DNA from 2 places in the Arthrobacter sp. 05N429 genome. Region 2 is predicted to be linked to the other one. Evidence: predicted binding sites of a transcription regulator. Region 2 holds the regulator's gene; the other holds the start of a gene.

Region 1 (10,471 bases), on a different contig from region 2:
TGGTTGTCGCCGAACGGGTGGCGACGATCGTGGACGCGGGCCTGATCCTGGTCCTTGAGGACGGCCGGCTGGTGGCGCAGGGAACACATCACCAGCTGATGGAATCCTCGGCGAGCTACCGGGAAATCGCCGCCTCCCAGCTGGTGCTGGAGGAAACCCTGTGACCCCGGAACAGGCGCTCGACGCCGGCACCGATGCCCCTGCCGTCCGCGACGCCAAAGACCAGCCCCTGGTGGACACCCCGTCCGGCGGCCGCAGCCAGTCCCTCCCGGTGATGGCCCAGGAGGAGGCTCCGAAGGGCAGCCTGTTCCGCTGGCGGACCGCCGGGCGGCTGCTCGGGCTGCTGCGGCCGTCCAAGTGGCGGATGGTGGGAGTCATCGCCGCCACGTGCGCGTTCGTGGTACTCAACGTGGCGGCGCCGAAAGTCCTGGGTGACGCCACCGACGTCGTGGTTGCGGGTGTGGTCGGGGGATCCTTCAATGAGGAAATGCTCGCCGCACTGCTGGCGGGGGTGTCCGTTATGTACCTGGGGGCCTCCGTCTTCAGCTGGATCCAGGGCACCCTGACAGCCGTCGCCGTCCAGCGCCTCGGCTACGGGCTCCGGGCCTCGGTGGAGGCCAAACTGCAGGTGCTGCCCTCCAGCCATTTTGATGAGCAGCACCGCGGGGACGTGCTGAGCCGCGCCACCAACGACGTCGACAACATCGCCCAGGCCCTGAACCAGCTCCTCAACCAGCTGATCATGTCGCTGCTGATGCTCTCCGGGGCGTTGGCCATGATGCTGTGGCTCTCCCCGGTTCTGGCCCTGGTTGCGCTGGTCTCCGTACCGGTGTCCATGCTCATCACCGTCCTCGTGGCCAGGAAGTCCCAGGCCCATTTCACCGAGCAGTGGGGAAGCACGGGCGAACTGCACGCCCAGCTGGAAGAATTCTTCACCGGCCACGAGGTCCTCAAGGCCTTCGGGCGGCAGGATGCCGCCGCTGCCAGTTTCAAGGAAGGCAACGACAAGCTGTGCCGGGCCAGCGCCCGCGCCCAGTACGTTTCCGGCGTAGTTCAGCCCCTGATGGTCTTTGTGTCCAACCTCAACTACATCGCCGTTGCCGTCGTCGGCGCGCTCCAGGTCCTGGCCGGCGCCATGACCATCGGAGGCCTCCAGGCCTTCATCCAGTTCACCCGGCTCTTCAGCCAGCCGATGGGGCAGATTGGCGGCATGCTCACCCTGATGCAGTCCTGCCTCGTTTCGGCCGGGCGGGTCTTCGAACTCCTTGACGCGCCGGAGATCCCGGCGGAGCCCGGCGTCACCGGCGCTGGCTCAGGCGCACCGCCGTCCGTGGCGGACCCGGCCGGCACCGCCGGCCAGGTCTCCGGCCGGGTCGCCTTTGAACATGTCACCTTCGGCTACAGTCCCGGCTCGCCGGTGGTCCGGGATTTGTCCTTCACCGTCGAACCCGGGCAGACCGTGGCCATCGTGGGCCACACCGGGGCCGGCAAGACCACCGTGGTGAACCTCCTGATGCGCTTCTACGAACTGGATTCCGGCCGGATCACCGCCGACGGCACGGACATCGCTGAACTGTCCCGGGATGAATTGCGGGCCAGGTTCGGAACGGTCCTGCAGGACGCCTGGCTGTTCACCGGCAGCATCCGGGACAACATTGAGTACGGCCGCCCCGGCGCTAGCGAAGCGGATATTGTTGCCGCGGCGCAGGCCAGCCATGTGGACCAGTTCGTCCGGTCCCTGCCCGGCGGCTACGCCACCATGCTCGGCAACGACGGCGACTCGCTGAGCCGCGGCCAGCGCCAGCTCATTTCCATCGCCAGGGCGCACCTGGCCGGGCGCAGCATCCTGATCCTCGATGAAGCCACCAGCTCCGTCGACAGCCGCACCGAACTGCAGATCCGGCAGGCGATGCAACGGCTCCGGCGCGGCCGCACCAGCTTCGTCATTGCCCACCGCTTGTCCACCGTGCGGGACGCTGATCTAATTCTGGTCATGGACCAAGGACGGATCGTTGAACAGGGGACCCATCAGCAATTGATGGCCAAGTGCGGGCTCTACGTGGAATTGTACGAGGCGCAGTTCGCCCGCCGCGAACAGCGCAAGAGTGCCCAGGAGCCCGGACAGTGACGACCAGTGACACATCAGCAACATCAGTGACACCCTTCCCCGGCACATGGCGGCCCAATCCGGGCAGCACCGTCCCACTGTTTGAACAGCTCCGGCTCAACATCATTGAACGGGCCGACAACGGGACCCTGGCGCCCGGAACGAAGCTCCCCGCAGTCCGGAGCCTCGCCGGCGAGCTGGCCGTCGCTCCGCACACTGTGGCGCGGGCCTACAAGGAACTGGAGGCCGCCGGCGTCGTGGTAACCCGCGGCCGGAACGGGACGGTGGTGTGCGCCCGGGACGAGGCCTGGAGCTCGCTCTCCGCCGCCGCCGCCGAATTCGCCGCCTCGGCCAAAGCCCAGGGCGCCAGCTTCGCCGAGGCCGTGCAGCTGCTCGCCGCCGCCTACGACCGCGAGTAGCCGGCCGGTAACACACCGGCCGGCAGTCCCCGGCGCGGGACACGGCCGAGAATGGATATTCGAAGAAGTTTTCGATTAGCATTGGTAGCGTGCCTAAAGCCGTAGCTGAAGATCCAGCCGTTGATACCCAGCCCGCCGCAGTCCCGGAGAGTGCCGTTCCCAAGGACTCCCCAAAGCCGGGACGCGCCGTCGAGACCCGCCCAGCAGTGACACGACCGGACATGTCCCGGCTCGTCGTCAAGGGCGCGCGGGAGCACAACCTGCGCAACGTGGACCTCGATTTGCCGCGCGATTCAATGATCGTGTTTACCGGTCTCTCGGGCTCGGGCAAGTCTTCCCTTGCGTTCGACACGATCTTCGCCGAGGGCCAGCGCCGCTACGTTGAATCGCTTTCCGCCTACGCCCGGCAGTTCCTGGGCCAGGTGGACAAGCCCGACGTCGACTTCATCGAAGGGCTCTCGCCCGCGGTGTCCATCGACCAGAAATCGACGAGCAAGAACCCGCGCTCCACCGTGGGCACCATCACCGAGATCTACGACTACATGCGCCTCCTGTGGGCCCGCGTGGGGCGCCCGCACTGCCCCGTCTGCGGCGAGCCCGTCACGAAGCAGACCCCGCAGCAGATCGTCGACCAGCTGCTGGAACTGCCGGACGGCACCCGCTTCCAGGTCCTGGCCCCCGTTGTCCGCGGCCGCAAGGGCGAATTCGTCGAACTGTTCAAGGAACTCACCGCCAAGGGCTACTCCCGGGCGCGGGTCGACGACAAACTGATCCAGCTCAGCGATCCGCCCAAGCTCGGCAAGCAGTTCAAACACACCATCGAAGTGGTCGTGGACCGCCTAGTGGTCAAGGACGGCATCAGCCAGCGCCTCACCGACTCGGTGGAAACCGCCCTCGGCCTGGCCGAGGGGCGGATTCTGGCCGAGTTCGTCGACCTCGAAGAGGACCACCCCGAACGGATCAGGGCCTTTTCCGAGCATCTGGCCTGCCCCAACGAGCACCCGCTCGCGATCGACGAGATTGAACCGCGCTCGTTCTCCTTCAACAACCCCTTCGGTGCCTGCTCCGCCTGCAGCGGCATCGGCACCAAACTGGAAGTTGATGAAGAACTCATCATCCCGAACGGGGAACTGTCCCTCGCGGACGGCGCCATAGCGCCCTGGTCGCTTGGCACCGCGACCACGGAGTACTGGAACCGCCTCCTCGGCGGCCTCGCCAAGGAACTCGGGTTCTCGATGAAGACCCCCTGGGAGAAACTCTCCGAGGACATCCGCCAGACCGTGCTGCACGGCAAGGACCACAAGGTTGTGGTGCAGTACCGCAACCGCTTCGGCCGGGAACGCAAATACAGCACGGGCTTCGAGGGTGTCATCCAGTATGTCCACCGCAAGCACCTTGAAACGGACTCGGACAAGGCCCGGGACCGCTACGAGGAGTACATGCGGCAGATCCCGTGCCCGGCCTGCAATGGCGCCCGCCTGAACCCGGCATCGCTCTCGGTGCTGATCAATTCCAAGTCGATCGCCGAGGTCGCCGCCCTGCCGATGCGCGAATGCGCCCACTTCCTGGACAACCTGGTGCTCACCGGCCGCGAGGCCCAGATCGCCCACCAGGTCCTCAAGGAGATCCAGGCCCGCCTGACCTTCCTGCTCGACGTCGGCCTGGAGTACCTGAACCTGGAACGGCCTTCCGGAACACTGTCCGGCGGCGAAGCCCAGCGCATCCGGCTGGCCACCCAGATCGGCTCCGGCCTCGTGGGTGTGCTCTACGTCCTGGATGAGCCGTCCATCGGCCTGCACCAGCGCGACAACCGCCGCCTCATCGAGACCCTCACCCGGCTGCGCGACCTCGGGAACACCCTGATCGTGGTGGAACACGACGAGGACACCATCCACGAGGCCGACTGGGTGGTGGACATCGGACCGGGCGCCGGCGAACACGGCGGCATGGTGGTGCACTCCGGCTCGTACAAGGAGCTGCTCGAGAACACCGAGTCGCTCACTGGAGACTACCTGTCCGGCCGGAAGCGGATCGAGATCCCGAAGAAGCGGCGCAAATACGACAAAAAGCGCGAGCTCAAGGTGGTCGGAGCCAAGGAGCACAATCTTCTGAACGTGGATGCCACGTTCCCGCTGGGACTCTTCACCGCCGTCACCGGCGTCAGCGGCTCAGGCAAGTCCACCCTGGTCAACGAGATCCTTTACAAGGTCCTGGCGAACAAGCTCAACGGCGCCAAGCAGGTGGCCGGACGGCACAAGTCCATCCAGGGCCTCGAACACCTCGACAAGGTGGTCCATGTCGACCAAAGCCCCATCGGCCGCACACCGCGGTCCAACCCGGCCACCTACACCGGCGTCTTTGACAACATCCGCAAACTCTTCGCCGACACCACCGAGGCCAAGGTCCGCGGTTACCTGCCGGGCCGGTTCTCCTTCAACGTCAAGGGCGGCCGCTGCGAGGCGTGTTCCGGCGACGGCACCCTGAAGATCGAGATGAACTTCCTGCCGGACGTCTACGTGCCCTGCGAGGTGTGCCATGGCGCCCGGTACAACCGCGAAACGCTGGAAGTCCACTACAAGGGCAAAACGATCGCCGATGTCCTGAACATGCCGATCGAGGAAGGCGCCGAGTTCTTCGCGGCCTACTCGCCGATCGCCCGGCACCTCAGCACCCTCGTCGACGTCGGACTCGGCTACGTCCGGCTGGGCCAGCCCGCCACCACGCTTTCCGGCGGCGAGGCCCAGCGCGTCAAGCTCGCGGCGGAGCTGCAGAAGCGCTCCAACGGGCGCAGCATCTACGTCCTGGACGAGCCCACCACGGGTCTCCACTTCGAGGACATCCGGAAGCTGCTGCTGGTGCTCCAGGGCCTCGTCGACAAGGGCAACACGGTCATCACCATCGAGCACAACCTCGATGTCATCAAGAGCGCCGACTGGATCGTCGACCTTGGCCCCGATGGCGGTTCCGGCGGCGGCCGCATTGTCGCCTCGGGAACTCCGGAACAGGTGGCCAAGTCCACGGAAAGCCACACGGCAGCTTTCCTGGCCGACATCCTGGCCTAAGCCACGCCACGCCCCGATGCATCCGCAGCATCCGCAGCATCCGCCGCGGATGCATCGGCGTTGCAGGCCACGTTATATTCCCGTCGGGGCATGCGAGTTTCTGGCATCAGTCCACTCGTGAGAAACTAGGCCGGTGACCCAAACAACAGTGCCCGTGATCTTCGACCTGGACGGCACTCTTGTCGATCCGGCCGGGGGCATAACGGACGGAATCGCAGCGGCCCTCACGGAGCTCGGACTCGGCATTCCCGGCAAAGCCCGGATGGACGCCATGATCGGCCCGAAACTCAGCCATTCCCTCACGGACATCGCCGGGGTCCCCGCCGACCGGCTCGACGACGCCATCCGGATCTACCGCGCGCATTACCGCACCACCGGCATCGCGCAAAGCCGGCTCTACCCGGGAATCCGGGCCCTGCTGGAATCCTTTGCGCAGGCCGGACGGCCCATCGCCGTGGCCACCCAGAAACCCGAAGGCATTGCCAAGACAGTCCTGGAGCACCACGGCATCGCCGGCCTGTTCCACACCATCCGCGGCTCGGCCGCCGACGAGGCGGCAGCAGCAGGCGAGCCGTCCGGTAAAGCCGGGATCGTAGCCGCCGCCCTCGCGGACCTCGCGACGCGGCACGGCCTGGACACACAACATGCCGTGATGGTGGGGGACCGCGCGCAGGACGTGGCCGGCGCCGCTGCCAACGGGCTCGACTGCATCGGCGTAGGCTGGGGCTTCGCTCCGGACGGCGAACTGGACGAGGCGGGAGCCGTGGAGATCGTGCACAGCAGCTCGGCCCTGTACGAGACGATTGCCCGGCGCGACGCCGCACACAGCAGTACAGTGAGCCGCTCAGTGACCCCCGACCTGACGATCCCAGCCCAAGACGAGGTGCACACCGATGGCAATGTTTGACGCAATCCGCTGGACCACGCGGGGCCTTGTCAGCTCCACCTGCCGGCCTACGGTAATCGGACTGGAAAACGTGCCCAAGGAGGGCCCGTTCATCGTGGCTCCCAACCACCTGTCCTTCCTGGACAGCGTGATCGTCCAGGCGCTTATGCCCCGCCCCGTGGCCTTCTTCGCCAAAGCGGAATATTTCACCACCGGCGGTGTCAAGGGCAAAGTGATGAAGTCCTTCTTCGAAGCCGTCGGATCCATCCCGGTGGAACGCGGCGAACAGGCTGCCAGCGTCCAGGCGCTCAAGACCCTGCTGGAAATCCTCGACTCCGGCAAAGGCGTCGGGATCTACCCGGAAGGCACACGCTCCCGGGACGGGATCCTCTACCGCGGCCGCACCGGCGTTGGCTGGCTGGCCCTGACCACGGGCGCCCCCGTGATCCCGGTCGGCCTGATCGGCACCGAGAACCTGCAACCCGCGGACAGCAAGTCGGTCAAGCCGCAGCACTTCACCATGAAGGTCGGCGAACCGCTGTACTTCGATAAGACCGGGCCGGACCATTCCCTGCCCGCCCGCCGCCAGGCCACCGACCGCATCATGGACGCGATCGCCGAACTCAGCGGCCAGGAACGCTCCACGAGCTACAACCAGAGCAAAGCCACCGACTAGCCCAAACCCTGCCCGCGGCTTAATCGTCAAGGGCACGGCTGCCTCCTCAGTAGACTTGAACTGTGGCAGATCCAGCGAGTTACCGACCCCAGACGGGTGAAATTCCGACCAATCCGGGCGTGTACCGCTTTCGCGACACGCACGGCCGGGTCATCTACGTCGGGAAGGCCAAGAACCTCCGCTCGCGGCTGAACTCCTACTTCGCCAATCCGGCGGGGCTGCTCCCCAAAACGTATGCCATGGTGCACACGGCCAGCAGCGTCGAGTGGACGGTCGTCAGCAGCGAGCTCGAGTCGCTGCAGCTCGAATACACCTGGATCAAGGAATTCAAGCCCCGTTTCAACGTGATGTTCCGGGACGACAAGAGCTACCCGTACCTCGCCGTCTCGATGGGGGACAAGTATCCCCGGGTCCAGGTCCTGCGCGGCGAGCGGCGCAAGGGCACCCGCTACTTCGGCCCTTACACCGCCGGAGCCATCCGGGACACGATGGACACCCTGCTGCGCGTCTTCCCGGTCCGCAGCTGCAGCCCCGGAGTCCTGAAACGGGCCGAAGCCAGCGGCAGGCCCTGCCTGCTCGGCTACATCGACAAGTGCGCGGCACCGTGCGTCGGCCGCATCTCGGCCGCGGACCACCGTGCCCTGGCCGAGGACTTCTGCACCTTCATGGGCGGTGAGGCCAAACCGTTCGTCACGAGGCTCGAAAAGGACATGGCCGCCGCGGTGGCTGAACTGGACTACGAGCGGGCGGCCCGGATCCGTGACGACATCGTCGCGCTCAAGAAGGTCTTCGAACGCAACGCCGTGGTCCTTGCCGAGGGCACCGACGCGGACGTCTTCGCCCTTCATGAGGATGAACTCGAAGCCGCCGTGCAGGTCTTCCACGTCCGAGGCGGCCGGATCCGCGGCCAGCGCGGCTGGGTCGTCGAAAAGGTCGAGGACACCACCACTCCGGACCTCGTCGAGCACCTGCTCCAGCAGGTCTATGGCGAGGAAGCCGGTCTTGAAGGCAGGCTGCCCCGCGAGGTCCTCGTCCCGGTGGAACCCAGCAACGCCGCCGAGCTCGCGCTCTGGCTCGGCGGGCTGCGCGGCGCCAGGGTGGACATCCGGGTGCCGCAGCGCGGCGACAAGGCGGCCCTGCTGTCCACGGTCCGGGAGAACGCGGAGCATGCCCTCAAACTCCACAAGTCCCGGCGTGCCGGCGATCTGACCATGAGGTCCCAGGCGCTCCAGGAACTGCAGGAGGCCCTCGAGCTGCCGGTCGCGCTGCTGCGGATCGAATGCTTCGACATCTCGCATGTCCAGGGCACCAACGTGGTCGGCTCCATGGTGGTGGTCGAGGACGGCCTGCCCAAGAAGTCCGACTACCGGAAGTTCTCTGTCACGGGGGAAGCCGCCAACGACGACACCGCCGCCATGCACGACGTGCTGACGCGGCGGTTCCGGAACTACCTGCAGGAGCAGTCCGTCCAGGCCGACGCCGCCCGCCAGCCGGGCCATCAGGCCATGCTTAACGCCACAGCCGACGCGGCGGTGGCCGGCCCGCTGTCCACGGTCGCGGACACCACCACCCCGGCGCCGCGGACCAAGTTCGCGTACCCGCCCAACCTCGTGGTGGTCGACGGCGGCAAGCCGCAGGTCAACGCGGCGGCCCGCGCCCTCGCCGAACTGGGCATCGACGACGTCTACGTCGTCGGGCTCGCCAAGCGCCTCGAGGAAGTCTGGCTCCCGGACAGCGACTTCCCGGTGATCCTGCCGCGGGCCTCGGCCGGGCTGTACCTGCTCCAACGCATCCGCGACGAGGCCCACCGCTTCGCGATTTCCTTCCACCGGCAAAAGCGCGGCAAGGCGATGACCGTCTCCGCGCTGGACGGTGTGCCCGGCCTTGGCGAATCCAAGCGCAAGGCCCTGCTCGCCCAGTTCGGCTCGGTCAAGAGCATCAAGACGGCCAGTGTCGAGGAACTCACCGGCGCCAAGGGGATCGGTCCGTCGCTGGCCGCGGCGATCGTCCGGCACTTCACCGACGACGACGGCGCCACCACCGTCCCAGCGATCAACATGACCACCGGCGAAATCCTTGAGACTTAGCTAGCACCGGCAAACTTAGCTAGGGTAAGGACTTGGGAAACGGCACGCGCGGCGACTTTTCGCGGCGCGGCCGCCGCCCGGCGGTCATAGCGCACAACAGCACAGCAGAACGGGGCTTCACTGATGGCAGAGTCGACGGCAGGATCCGGGACGGAATCGGACGGCATGACGCCGGTCAAACCCGTCGAGGCGGAACTGCTCGTAGTGACGGGCATGTCGGGAGCCGGCCGGAGCACCGCGGCGGACGCCCTGGAGGACCACGGCTGGTACGTCGTGGAGAACCTCCCCCCGCAGATGCTCGGCACCCTCGCGGAAATCGTGTCGCACGCCCCCGGGTCGATTTCCAAGCTCGCCGTCGTCATGGACGTCCGCAGCAAGGAGCTGTTCGCCGACATCCGCGCCGCACTCCGCAATCTTGAAGCGAGCGGCGTCGGCTTCCGGGTCCTGTTCCTCGACGCGGACGACGGCGTCCTGGTCCGTCGTTTCGAGCAGGGCCGGCGCCCGCACCCGCTGCAGGCCGGCGGCAGGATCCTTGACGGCATCGCCGCCGAACGCGAACTGCTGCACGAACTCCGCACCTCCGCCGACATCGTCCTGGACACCTCGGCGCTGAACGTCCACGGCCTCGCCACCGCGATCACCGAACTGTTCAGCGAGACCGGGCCCGTGGCCCTCCGCCTCAACGTGATGAGCTTCGGCTTCAAGTACGGGCTCCCGGTCGACGCGAACTTCGTCGCCGACGCCAGGTTCATCCCCAACCCGCACTGGGTCCCTGCGCTCCGCCCGCACACCGGTCTGGACAAGGACGTCAGCGACTACGTGCTGGAGGCGCAGGGCGTCAGCAACTTCGTGGAGCGCTACGTTCTGGCCCTCGAACCGGTCCTGGACGGCTACCGGCGGGAGAACAAGCACTACGCCACCATCGCCGTCGGCTGCACGGGCGGCAAGCACCGCTCGGTGGCAGTCGCCGTCGAACTGTCCCGCCGGCTCGCGCAGTACCCGCGCGTCACCGTGACCACCACCCACCGGGACCTGGGCCGCGAGTAATGGCGCTGCTTACCGGGCCGCTGCCGCTCGTCCCTCCGGCCAGCGCGGCCTTCGCCAGCCAGCAGGACAAGGGTCCCTCCGTCGTTGCACTCGGCGGCGGCCACGGCCTCTCCGCCTCGCTGTCCGCGCTGCGCCTCCTCACGTCCGAGCTGACCGCCATCGTCACCGTCGCGGACGACGGCGGCTC
Region 2 (10,471 bases):
CGACCTGGTCACCGTGACCATCACCGAGGCCGCGTCGTTCCACCTCGTCGCCGACCCGGCGACGGCGGGCGACTACAGCCTCCGACGCTCGCGAGCGGGCGACGCCTGGGACAGGTCCCAGGCGGACTCCTGCGGCGCACCCGCTCCGGGATCCCCTTCCGGTGCCACCGGGGTGTCGCTGGGCATGCCCACCCTTCCCGTCCGCGGCCGCTAGTCTGTGACAGCTCAGCAGGGCCCCGCTGCCGGCGCAGTTCGGGCCGGCACAGCACCTGACAGTGCAGTACCCGACAATGCAGTACCGGACAGTGTAGGACCGGACAATGCAGTACCGGCTCTGCCGGTGATCGCCGTCGTCGGGCCCACCGGCTCCGGAAAGTCCGATCTGGCGGTCTCACTCGCACTGGAGCTCGACGGCGAGGTCATCAACGCGGATTCCATGCAGTTCTACCGCGGCATGGACATCGGTACCGCCAAGATCACCGGGGCCGAGCGCAGGGGAGTGCCACACCATCTCCTGGACATCCTGGATGTGACCGAGGAAGCCAGCGTCTCGGACTTCCAGCAGCAGGCCCGGGAACTCATCGCCGGCATCCACGCCCGCGGCAAACGCGCCATCCTGGCCGGCGGCTCCGGGCTCTACGTCCGCGCCGCCCTGGACGTGCTGGAATTCCCGGGCACCGACCCGGCCATCCGGGGCCGGCTCGAAGCGGAACTGGAAACCGCGGGACCGGCGCCGCTGCGGGCACGGCTGGAAGCCGTGGACCCGGTCTCGGCAGGCCGCCTCGGGGACGCACGCCGGATCATCCGCGCACTGGAGGTTTTCGAACTGACCGGGCGGCCTTTCAGCTCGTTCATGCCCACCCGCGAGTACTTCCAGCCCGCCGTGCAAGTCGGGCTCGAGGTGGACCGGGAACAGCTCCGGGAACGGCTCGCCCGCCGGGTCCATGCCATGGTGGACAGCGGGCTCCTCGACGAGGTCCGGAAGCTCGACGCCGCCGGACTCCGGCTCGGACGGACCGCCCCCCGGGCCCTGGGCTACGCCCAGTTCCTCAGGGTTCTCGACGGCGAATCCGACCTGGCGCAGGCCGCGGAGGAAACCATCGTCGCGACCCGGCAGTTCGCGCGCCGCCAGCTCACCTGGTTCCGCGCCGACCCCCGCATCCGCTGGCTCGACTGGCAGGACCCGGAACTCGTGGCCAAAGCCGCCGCGCTGTGCGTCCCCGGCTGAAGTTCCGGATCGGCAGTTCCCTGTCGGCGCGTGGATTGCCAGGGTGGACTGCCGAGCCGGTTGACGGGCGGCCCGTACAGGAACGGTAACCTTGGAGCATGGACGAACCCCTGGCCGCGGCCGCCGATCGCAACACCGCCGCTGACCCTGCAGCCCTGAGCGGACTCACGTTTTCCAAGGGCCACGGCACGGGCAACGACTTTGTGCTCCTGGCCGACCCCAACGGCACGCTGGCGGTGACGCCGGAGCAGGTCGCGGCCCTGTGTGACCGCCACCGCGGAATCGGCGGCGACGGACTGATCCGGGCCGTCCCGTCCCGGCTGCTCGCCGAGGGCCAGGAGCTGCTGACGCAGCACCCGGACGCCGAATGGTTCATGGACTACCGCAACGGAGACGGCTCGCTCTCCGAGATGTGCGGCAACGGCGTCCGCGTCTTTGTGCACTTCCTGATTGCCGAAGGCCTCGTCGAGCTGCCTGCCGGCGAATCACTGACCATCGGCACCCGCGGCGGCGCCAAGACCATCGTCCGCACCGCCGCCGGCTACGCCGTCGACATGGGCCCCTGGGAATTCATCTTCCCGGGCGAGGCCACCGCCCGGGCCATGGATTCACTGGTCAGCGCGGCGGGGCTGGAGGTCGCCCGGCCTGCCCTGTCCGTCAGCATGGGCAACCCGCATACCGTTGTGGCCCTGGCCGAACTCGCCGAGCTGGAGGCCACGCAGCTGTTCACCGCACCCCACGTGGACCCCACCCCGCCGCACGGAACCAATGTTGAGTTCGTCGTGCCGTCCGAGCCGCTGGTCCACGAAGGCGTAGGAACCATCACCATGCGCGTTCATGAGCGCGGAGTCGGAGAAACGCAGTCCTGTGGCACGGGCGCCTGCGCGGCCGCCGTCGCGATCCGCCACTGGGCCGGCCAGGGTGCCCCGGATGTGTGGAATGTCCATGTCCCGGGCGGGGTCGTCGGCGTGAAGTTCTTCCTCGGCGCCGGGGGCCACGAGCACGTCGAGCTCAGCGGCCCCGCGGTGATCGTCGCTAGTGGGACGCTTTCCTGACCCGAAGGATCCGGAACGACTTCGAGGTGCTCTCACGGGTCACCGCGAAGCTGCTGTCCAGCTCGCCCGCGAGCCAGCGCTGCAGCGAATCCGACCCCAGGTTTTTCTGCACCACCAGCCATGCGGAGCCGCCCGGCGCCAGCCGGGGAAGCCACAGGAGCAGGAGGGCGTGGAGCTCGTCCTTGCCGATCCGGATGGGCGGGTTGGACCAGATGGTGTCGAAGCGAAGTTCGGGGTCGACGGCGTCGGGCGTGCTGGCCGTGACGTTGCCCAGGCCCAGCAGCGCGGCGTTTTCGTTGGTCAGGGTCACGCACCGCTCGTTGACGTCCACGGCGTAGACCCGGGAGTGCGGTGCCCTCAGGGCCATGGTCAGCGCGATCGGACCCCAGCCGCAACCAATGTCCAGCAGCGTCCCCTGCGGCGCCGGGGATGGGGCCTCGGCCAGCAGCACAGCCGTGCCCTTGTCGATGCCGTCCGGGCTGAAGATACCCGAGGACGTCTGCAGTTGCCGCGTGGCACCGGCAAGCTCCACGGTCAGTGGCTTGCGGGTGAACGGCCCAGAGGGCTGGGCGCTGAAATAGTGTGCAGACTCCATAACTGGCTAGATTAGTTGGCCGCCGGCCCCTAGAGGAAACCGCGGCGACCGGCCGGGGCCAGCCGTGCCGTCTGCTAGTGTTAAAAACATGTTCTTGAACTTCAAGTAGCCGGCACGGGCCTTCCATTCTTCACCGGAGTCCCGTCCCCGCAGCGACGCAGGTAGTTACCTTCCGCTCAGTGCGCCACCCGTGATGATCCCGAAATGGATTTCGCCGCTGGCGCCCGAACCACTTGGAGTTTGGCAGCGCTCACTGGAGCCCGGCCGGGCGGAACAACTCCCTCCTCAAGGCAGTACCCATGCCTGTTCCCTCCCCGTTCCCACCGCTCCGGCCCGGAGCCCACCCTGCCCCCGGCACCGCTGCCGCAGGCATCCCAGGAGGCCATGAATGACCAATAGTCGTCAGCCCAGCGCGAATACCGCCCCGCACAGCACCGATCGGCACTATTCTGAAACTGCCGAACCTCTAAAGGAGACCATGACCAGCCAGCCCAACACCGGACCCGATTCAGCATCCCAGGACATGAGTCCTGCGGAAATCCAGGCTGTCATCGACCGGATCCTCGCCAAGGACACCCCTGCCCGGAAGGCAGCCCCGGCCGCCGGTGAGCCCGCCTCGGTGCTCGGCAAAGCGCAGGCGATCTCCCGGCTGGACGAGGAGCACAGCACCTACGACGGCGACCAGCAGGACCTCGAGGAACGGCACGCCCTGCGCCGCACCGCCGGGCTGTCTACCGAGCTCGAAGACGTCACCGAAGTCGAATACCGTCAGCTGCGGCTCGAGCGAGTCGTGCTGGCCGGCCTCTGGACTGAAGGCACCCTTGCCGACGCCGAGAACTCCCTCCGCGAACTCGCCGCCCTCGCCGAGACCGCCGGCTCGGAAGTCCTCGACGGTATTGTCCAACGCCGCCAAAAGCCCGATCCGGGCACCTTCCTCGGCTCCGGCAAGGCCCAGGAACTCAAGGACATCGTGATGTCCACCGGCGCGGACACCGTCGTCGTCGACGCCGAACTGGCGCCGTCCCAGCGTCGCAGCCTCGAAGACATCGTCAAGGTCAAGGTCATCGACCGCACAGCCCTGATCCTGGACATCTTTGCCCAGCACGCCAAGAGCCGCGAGGGCAAGGCCCAGGTGGAACTGGCCCAGCTCGAATACCTGCTCCCGCGCCTGCGCGGCTGGGGTGACTCGATGTCCCGCCAGGCCGGTGGCCAGGTGGGCGGTGCCGGTGCGGGTATGGGATCGCGTGGTCCCGGTGAAACCAAGATCGAACTGGACCGCCGCCGGATCCGCACCCGGATGGCCAAGCTGCGGCGTGAAATCGCCGCGATGAAGCCGGCCCGGGAGACTAAGCGCGCCAACCGCCGTCGTAATTCCGTGCCGTCCGTGGCGATCGCCGGGTACACCAACGCCGGCAAGTCCTCGCTCCTGAACCGGCTGACCGACGCCGGTGTCCTGGTGGAGAACGCCCTGTTCGCCACCCTGGACCCGACGGTCCGCAAGGCCGAAACCTCGGACGGGCTGGGCTACACCCTTGCCGACACCGTGGGCTTCGTCCGGTCGCTGCCCACCCAGCTCGTGGAGGCTTTCCGCTCCACCCTGGAGGAAGTCGCCGATGCGGACCTGATCCTGCACGTCGTGGACGTCTCGCACCCGGATCCGGAAGGCCAGATCGCCGCCGTCCGCAAGGTGTTCAGCGAAGTCGACGCCCGCAAGGTGCCCGAAATCATCGTCCTGAACAAGGCCGACGCCGCGGATCCTTTCGTGATCGAACGGCTCAAGCAGCGCGAACCGCGCCACGTGGTGGTGTCGGCACGCACCGGCGCAGGCATCCCGGAGCTGCTCAAGGCCATCAGCGAAGGCATTCCGCGGCCCAGCGTGAAGCTGGAGCTGATGATCCCGTACAACCGCGGGGACCTGCTCAGCAAGCTGCATGAGACCGACGCCGAGATCCTCAGCCTTGAGCACGAGGAAGCGGGCACCCGCGCCGTCGTGATGGTGCGCGAGGGATTTGCCGCTGAACTGGATTCGTTCATCAGCAATGACTGAGGCAGCGGTGACCGGGGCGGACACAGGCACGGGCGACCCGGCGGGGGACCCGGTAGCGGGGCACACCGCAACAGAAGACATAGCAACAGAGGGCACTGCAACAGAAGGCACAGCGGAGACTGAATCCGCCGGACAACCCTCGGCACGTTCGGGCGGCAGGACCGGCGGGGAGTTCGTCATCGAACTCCTCGACCGGGCCGTGTCCGGCATGGGCGGCCAGAGCCGCGACGGCCAGCACGAAATGGCCCGGCAGGTGGCGCAGGCTATTGACAGCGGCGACCACCTGCTCGTCCAGGCCGGCACCGGCACCGGCAAGTCCCTTGCCTACCTGATTCCGCTGATCGCCCATTCGCTCGTCAGCGACAAGCCCACCCTGGTCTCCACCGCGACCCTGGCCCTGCAGACCCAGATCGTGGGCCGCGACCTGCCCCGGCTGCTGAAGACCATCACCCCGGCGCTCGACCGGCCCGTCAAGGTCGCCCTCGTCAAGGGCCGGTCCAACTATGTGTGCCGCCACAAGCTCGAAGGCGGCTTCCCCTCGGAAGAACCGTCGGAGGGCCAGCTCTTCTCGCTCGGCGAGGACACCTCCGTGCCGCACTTCGCCGCGGCCATGGGCGGGCCGTCCTCCCAGCTCGGCAAGGAGGTCGTCCGGCTGCGCGAGTGGGCCGAGGACACCGTGACTGGGGACCGCGACGAGCTCCTGCCCGGCGTAACGGACCGCGCGTGGCGGCAGGTCTCCGTCACCTCCATGGAGTGCCTCGGCGCGCAGAAGTGCCCCCTGGCAGCCGAATGCTTCAGCGAACTGGCCCGGCAGAACGCCGCGGACGCCGACGTCGTGGTCACCAACCACGCGATGCTGGCCGTCAGCGCCTTCGAGGGCCTCGCCGTCCTGCCCGAATACGACGTCGTGGTGGTCGATGAAGCCCACGAGCTCCAGGACCGCGTGACCGGCGCCGTGTCCGGCCAGCTTTCTGTCGCCATGGTGCACGCCGCCGCGTCCGGGGCGCGGAAGCACGCCGGCATCACCGTGGACGCATTGAACAACGCCGCATCCAACCTCGAACTTGCCATTGAGGGCGTTCCCAGCGGGCTAATGCCCAACGGCCTCAACAGCGAACAGCTGGACTGCGTGGACCAGCTGCGGGACGCCTGCCGCGCCGCGCTTTCGGATTCCAAAGGGGACAGCGCGAACACGGCCGACGGCGGCCGCCAGCTCGCGCGCTCACGGCTCATGGTGATCCTGGAACTCTGTGAACGGCTGCTGGCAGCACGCGAGAACCGCGAAGTGGTCTGGTTTTCCCGCAACAGCACCTTTGACCCGCAGCAGGGGTACTCCCAGCCGGACGAGTCCGCCCCGGCCTTGGTCAATATCGCCCCGCTCAGTGTTGCCGGACGGCTCCGGGAGGGTCTGTTCGCGGACCACACCGTCATCCTGACCTCGGCCACCCTGGCGATCGGGTCCGCTTTTGAACCGGCTGCCGGCGGCCTCGGTCTGGTGGGTCCTGGCGCCCCGAGCTGGACCGGCGTCGACGTCGGCTCGCCCTTCGAATACCCCAAGCAGGGCATCCTCTACGTTGCCAAGCACCTGCCCAAGCCCGGCCGGGGCACGTCCCCGGAGGCACTCGACGAGCTCGAGAAGCTGATCCGGGCCTCCGGCGGCGGGGCCCTGTGCCTGTTCTCGTCGCGGCGCGCCGCCGAGGACGCTGCCGAGGCACTCCGGCCACGGCTGGACATGAGCATCCTCTGCCAGGGGGATTCCACCATGACGGCGCTGGTGAAGCAGTTCGCCGACGAGCCGGACACCTGCCTCTTCGGCACCATGTCCCTGTGGCAGGGTGTCGACGTGCCGGGGACCTCCTGCCGCCTCGTGGTGATCGACCGGATCCCGTTCCCTCGGCCCGACGATCCCCTGATGACGGCGCGGTCCCGGGCGGTGGCCCAGGCCGGCGGCAACGGCTTCATGAGTGTTTCCGCGACCCACGCTGCCATCCGTCTCGCCCAAGGCGCCGGCAGGCTGATCCGCACCACGACGGACAAGGGAGTGGTGGCTGTGCTGGACTCGCGGCTGTCCACCGAAAGGTACGGGGGATTCCTCCGCGCCGCCCTGCCGCCGTTCTGGCCCACCACGGACCCCGCCATCGCCGTCGCCGCACTTGAGCGGCTCGCGAAGGAATCAGGGCAGCCCGCCACGTAGCCCCGCCGGGTTGGATTCCTGCCGCCCGGGTGCCAGTAACTGGGCGGAAACGCGAAAGGCCCCGTCCGGCGTGAACTGGTCAACGCCGGCGGGGCCCTGTTCGCAGGGACTGGGCAGCTCTGAGCTACTGGGAGGCTGTGTCCTAGAGGGAGCGCAGCACCGAGACAACTTTGCCCATGATGACGGCATGATCGCCGAGAATGGGCTCGTACTGGGTATTCTGCGGCAGCAGCCAGGTGTGGCCGTCACGCTGGCGGAAGGTTTTTACTGTTGCCTCGTCATCCAGCAGGGCGGCCACAATGTCACCGTTGACAGCATCGCCCTGCCTGCGCACCACCACCCAGTCACCGTCGCAGATGGCCGCATCGATCATCGAGTCACCGGCAACCTTGAGCATAAAGAGCTCGCCGTGGCCCACCAGCTGGCGGGGCAGGGGCATAACGTCCTCAACCACCTGGTCGGCCAGGATCGGTCCGCCGGCGGCGATCCGGCCCACCAGCGGCACCATGGCGGTATCCGTGGCACTGGCCAGCTCCGAAACAGACAAGCCGCCGACACTGCGCAGGCCGCTGGACTTCTCGGCGCCTGAAATCTTCGCGGTTCCCTCATCGAGGGTCAACGGCATCAGCACTTCCATGGCCCGGGGGCGCTTGGGATCGCGCCGCAAGTAGCCGAGCTTCTCGAGCTGCGAAAGCTGGTGGGTCACGCTGGAAAGGCTCGCGAGGCCGACCGTGTCGCCGATTTCGCGCATGGACGGCGGGTACCCGTTGTCCGTCACGGAGCGCTGGATGGTCTCCAGAATCTTTTTTTGCCGGACGGTAAGGCTCTTGGGTGGCCGGGCTGCCTGCGGGCTCCGCGGGGTGGCCCTGCCGCCAGTGGCTTGTGCTGCCATGTTCGCCAACGCCTTTCCGTTCCGCCCGGCCGCTGTGGCTGCAGCTGCCGGGAACTTCCGGCCTGAAATGTCAGACCCTGCTGATCAACTGCAGAAGTGGTTGTTCTTTGACTCAAACGTAGGCCAGCCACACAGCTTTTTCAAACATTTGTTCTAGCGAGTCTCGACAATGTTCGTCAATAAGTGCTAAAACAGAACAAGCAAGATTCGAATATGTGTTCTAGTTTGGCGAAGCTCAGTTAGAACAAGTCATTCGTCTCTTTGTTCGAAGGTCAGGCCGGTTGGCGGCGGGTACGTGGAGTACGCCGGGCGGCACAGTATGGTCCAGGAGGGCTCAGTTCATGTCAGCATCAAGCGCGTTTCACGACACTTTCGGCCGCGACGCATTCGGCGACTACGGCCGGCCCGGCAGCGGGACGTCCGGCCAGCCCGGCCCCAGCGGTCGTGCCGAACAGGCAAAGCAGGCGCCGCTGAGGCTCACCCGGCGGGGGCGCTTTGTCTTCATTGGGGTGCCGCTCATCCTGCTGGCCGCGCTGGTTCTCTCTTTCAGCGGATTCCTCAACGCCCCGGCAAAGGCGGCGGACTCTGCCGCCGAGCTGTCGCTGACACCCACAGTCTCGGTAACGGTGCAGCCCGGCGAATCCTTGTGGGCCATCGCCGAGGCTGTGGCGCCTGAACGCGATCCCCGCGACGTCGTCGCCGACATCATCCAGCTGAACAACCTCGAGGCCGCCCGCGTCGTGCCCGGCCAGGCACTCTTCGTCCCGTCCAACTAGTTCTTTCCGTCCAGGTAGCTCATGGGCCCCGTTGTTTGCGCGCCTCGAGGCGTTCTGCGGGCGCACGGCAGCCCCGGTAAGCGTCACAGTTTCTGGGCCCGCAGCGATCTCACTTAAACTGAACAAGTGACTGACCAGCTAGAGCGCCTGAACCGACTTCCCCTCCGGACCAACCTGCGGGGCCTGACCCCCTACGGGGCACCGCAGCTGGACGTCCCCATCCTGCTCAACGTCAACGAGAACACCCACGGCGTCCCGGCCGACGTCCGCGCGGCCATCTCCGAGGCCGTCGCGATTGCCGCCACCGGACTGAACCGCTATCCGGACCGCGAATTCACGGAGCTGCGGGAGGCTCTGGCCGAATACCTCGGGCACGGACTGGCCGCGGACAACATCTGGGCCGCCAACGGCTCCAACGAGGTTCTCCAGCAGATCCTCCAGGCCTTCGGAGGTCCGGGCCGCACCGCCCTTGGTTTCCCTCCCACATACTCCATGTACCCGCTGCTGGCCTCCGGCACGGACACCGGGTACATCGCCGGCGTCCGCGCTGATGACTACGGGCTCAGTGCCGAGTCGGCCGCCCGGCAGGTCCGCGAACTCCAGCCGAACATCGTGTTCCTCTGCTCCCCGAACAACCCCACCGGCACCGGGCTTGGCCTGGACGTCGTCGAGGCTGTCTACGAGGCCGGCGAGGCCAGCCAGACCATCGTGATCGTCGATGAGGCGTACCACGAGTTCGCCCATGACGGCACGCCCAGCGCGCTGACGCTGCTGCCCGGCCGGGAACGGCTGATCGTTTCGCGCACCATGAGCAAGGCCTTCGCTCTTGCCGGAGCCCGTGTCGGCTACATGGCGGCCGCCCCGGAGGTCACCGACGCCCTGCGCCTGGTCCGGCTCCCGTACCACCTCTCGGCCATCACCCAGGCAACAGCCCTGGCCGCCTTGCACCACCGGGTCGCGCTGATGGCCGACGTCGAGGACATCAAGCGGCAGCGCGACAGGATCGTGTCCGAACTGCAGCGGATGGGCCTCAAGCCTGCCGCCTCCGACTCGAACTATGTCTTCTTCGGCGGTCTGGACAACCCGCACGAGGTCTGGCAGGAACTGCTGGATGCCGGTGTGCTCATCCGGGACGTTGGCATTCCCGGGCACCTTCGCGTCACCGCCGGGACTGAGACGGAAACCACAGCCTTCCTCGAAGCCCTCGAGCGGATCCTGGCCGGCCGCGCAGTGCAGCCCGCCTAGACTTAACCCAGGACATCCACCTGCCTGAACGCCGGGCACCGTCGTCATCCAAAGGACACCCACATGAGCACCACCGGATCAACCGCTGCCGAGGGCCGGACCGCACGCATGGAACGGACCACCAGCGAGTCATCGGTGCTGGTCGAGATCAACCTGGACGGCACCGGAGTCTCGGACATCAGCACCTCGGTCCCGTTCTACGACCACATGCTGACGGCGCTGAGCAAGCACTCCCTGATCGACATGACGGTCAAGGCCACCGGCGACACGCACATCGACGTCCACCACACGGTCGAGGATGTTGCCATCACCTTCGGCGAGGTCCTGCGCACCGCCCTCGGGAACAAGGCCGGGATCCGCCGCTTCGGCGAAGCCACGGTGCCCCTCGACGAGGCCCTCGCGCACGCCGTCGTCGATGTCTCCGGCCGCCCGTACCTCG

Evidence for each region. Region 2 encodes LexA, which represses DNA repair genes until DNA is damaged. Its sites were predicted from a motif close to TCGAACANNTGTTCGA; they were not measured.
Region 1: uvrA (excinuclease ABC subunit UvrA) is a predicted target of LexA. The motif match lies at 2,586-2,601, and genes of this name have one in related genera.

Annotation. Positions count from the first base shown of each region.
Region 1 covers NZ_JBFTMQ010000003.1:324,511-334,981, reverse strand. The annotation lists gene AC1DF4_RS08495 (ABC transporter ATP-binding protein) at 1-164, shown strand, start outside; gene AC1DF4_RS08490 (ABC transporter ATP-binding protein) at 275-2,128, shown strand; gene AC1DF4_RS08485 (GntR family transcriptional regulator) at 2,125-2,526, shown strand; gene uvrA (excinuclease ABC subunit UvrA) at 2,748-5,588, shown strand; gene AC1DF4_RS08475 (HAD hydrolase-like protein) at 5,722-6,495, shown strand; gene AC1DF4_RS08470 (lysophospholipid acyltransferase family protein) at 6,482-7,150, shown strand; gene uvrC (excinuclease ABC subunit UvrC) at 7,213-9,237, shown strand; gene rapZ (RNase adapter RapZ) at 9,361-10,284, shown strand; gene AC1DF4_RS08455 (gluconeogenesis factor YvcK family protein) at 10,284-10,471, shown strand, end outside.
Region 2 covers NZ_JBFTMQ010000005.1:190,621-201,091, forward strand. The annotation lists gene miaB (tRNA (N6-isopentenyl adenosine(37)-C2)-methylthiotransferase MiaB) at 1-214, shown strand, start outside; gene miaA (tRNA (adenosine(37)-N6)-dimethylallyltransferase MiaA) at 335-1,228, shown strand; gene dapF (diaminopimelate epimerase) at 1,327-2,283, shown strand; gene AC1DF4_RS11680 (class I SAM-dependent methyltransferase) at 2,264-2,878, opposite strand; gene hflX (GTPase HflX) at 3,357-4,925, shown strand; gene AC1DF4_RS11690 (ATP-dependent DNA helicase) at 4,918-7,119, shown strand; gene lexA (transcriptional repressor LexA) at 7,262-8,011, opposite strand; gene AC1DF4_RS11700 (LysM peptidoglycan-binding domain-containing protein) at 8,353-8,787, shown strand; gene AC1DF4_RS11705 (histidinol-phosphate transaminase) at 8,914-10,032, shown strand; gene hisB (imidazoleglycerol-phosphate dehydratase HisB) at 10,096-10,471, shown strand, end outside.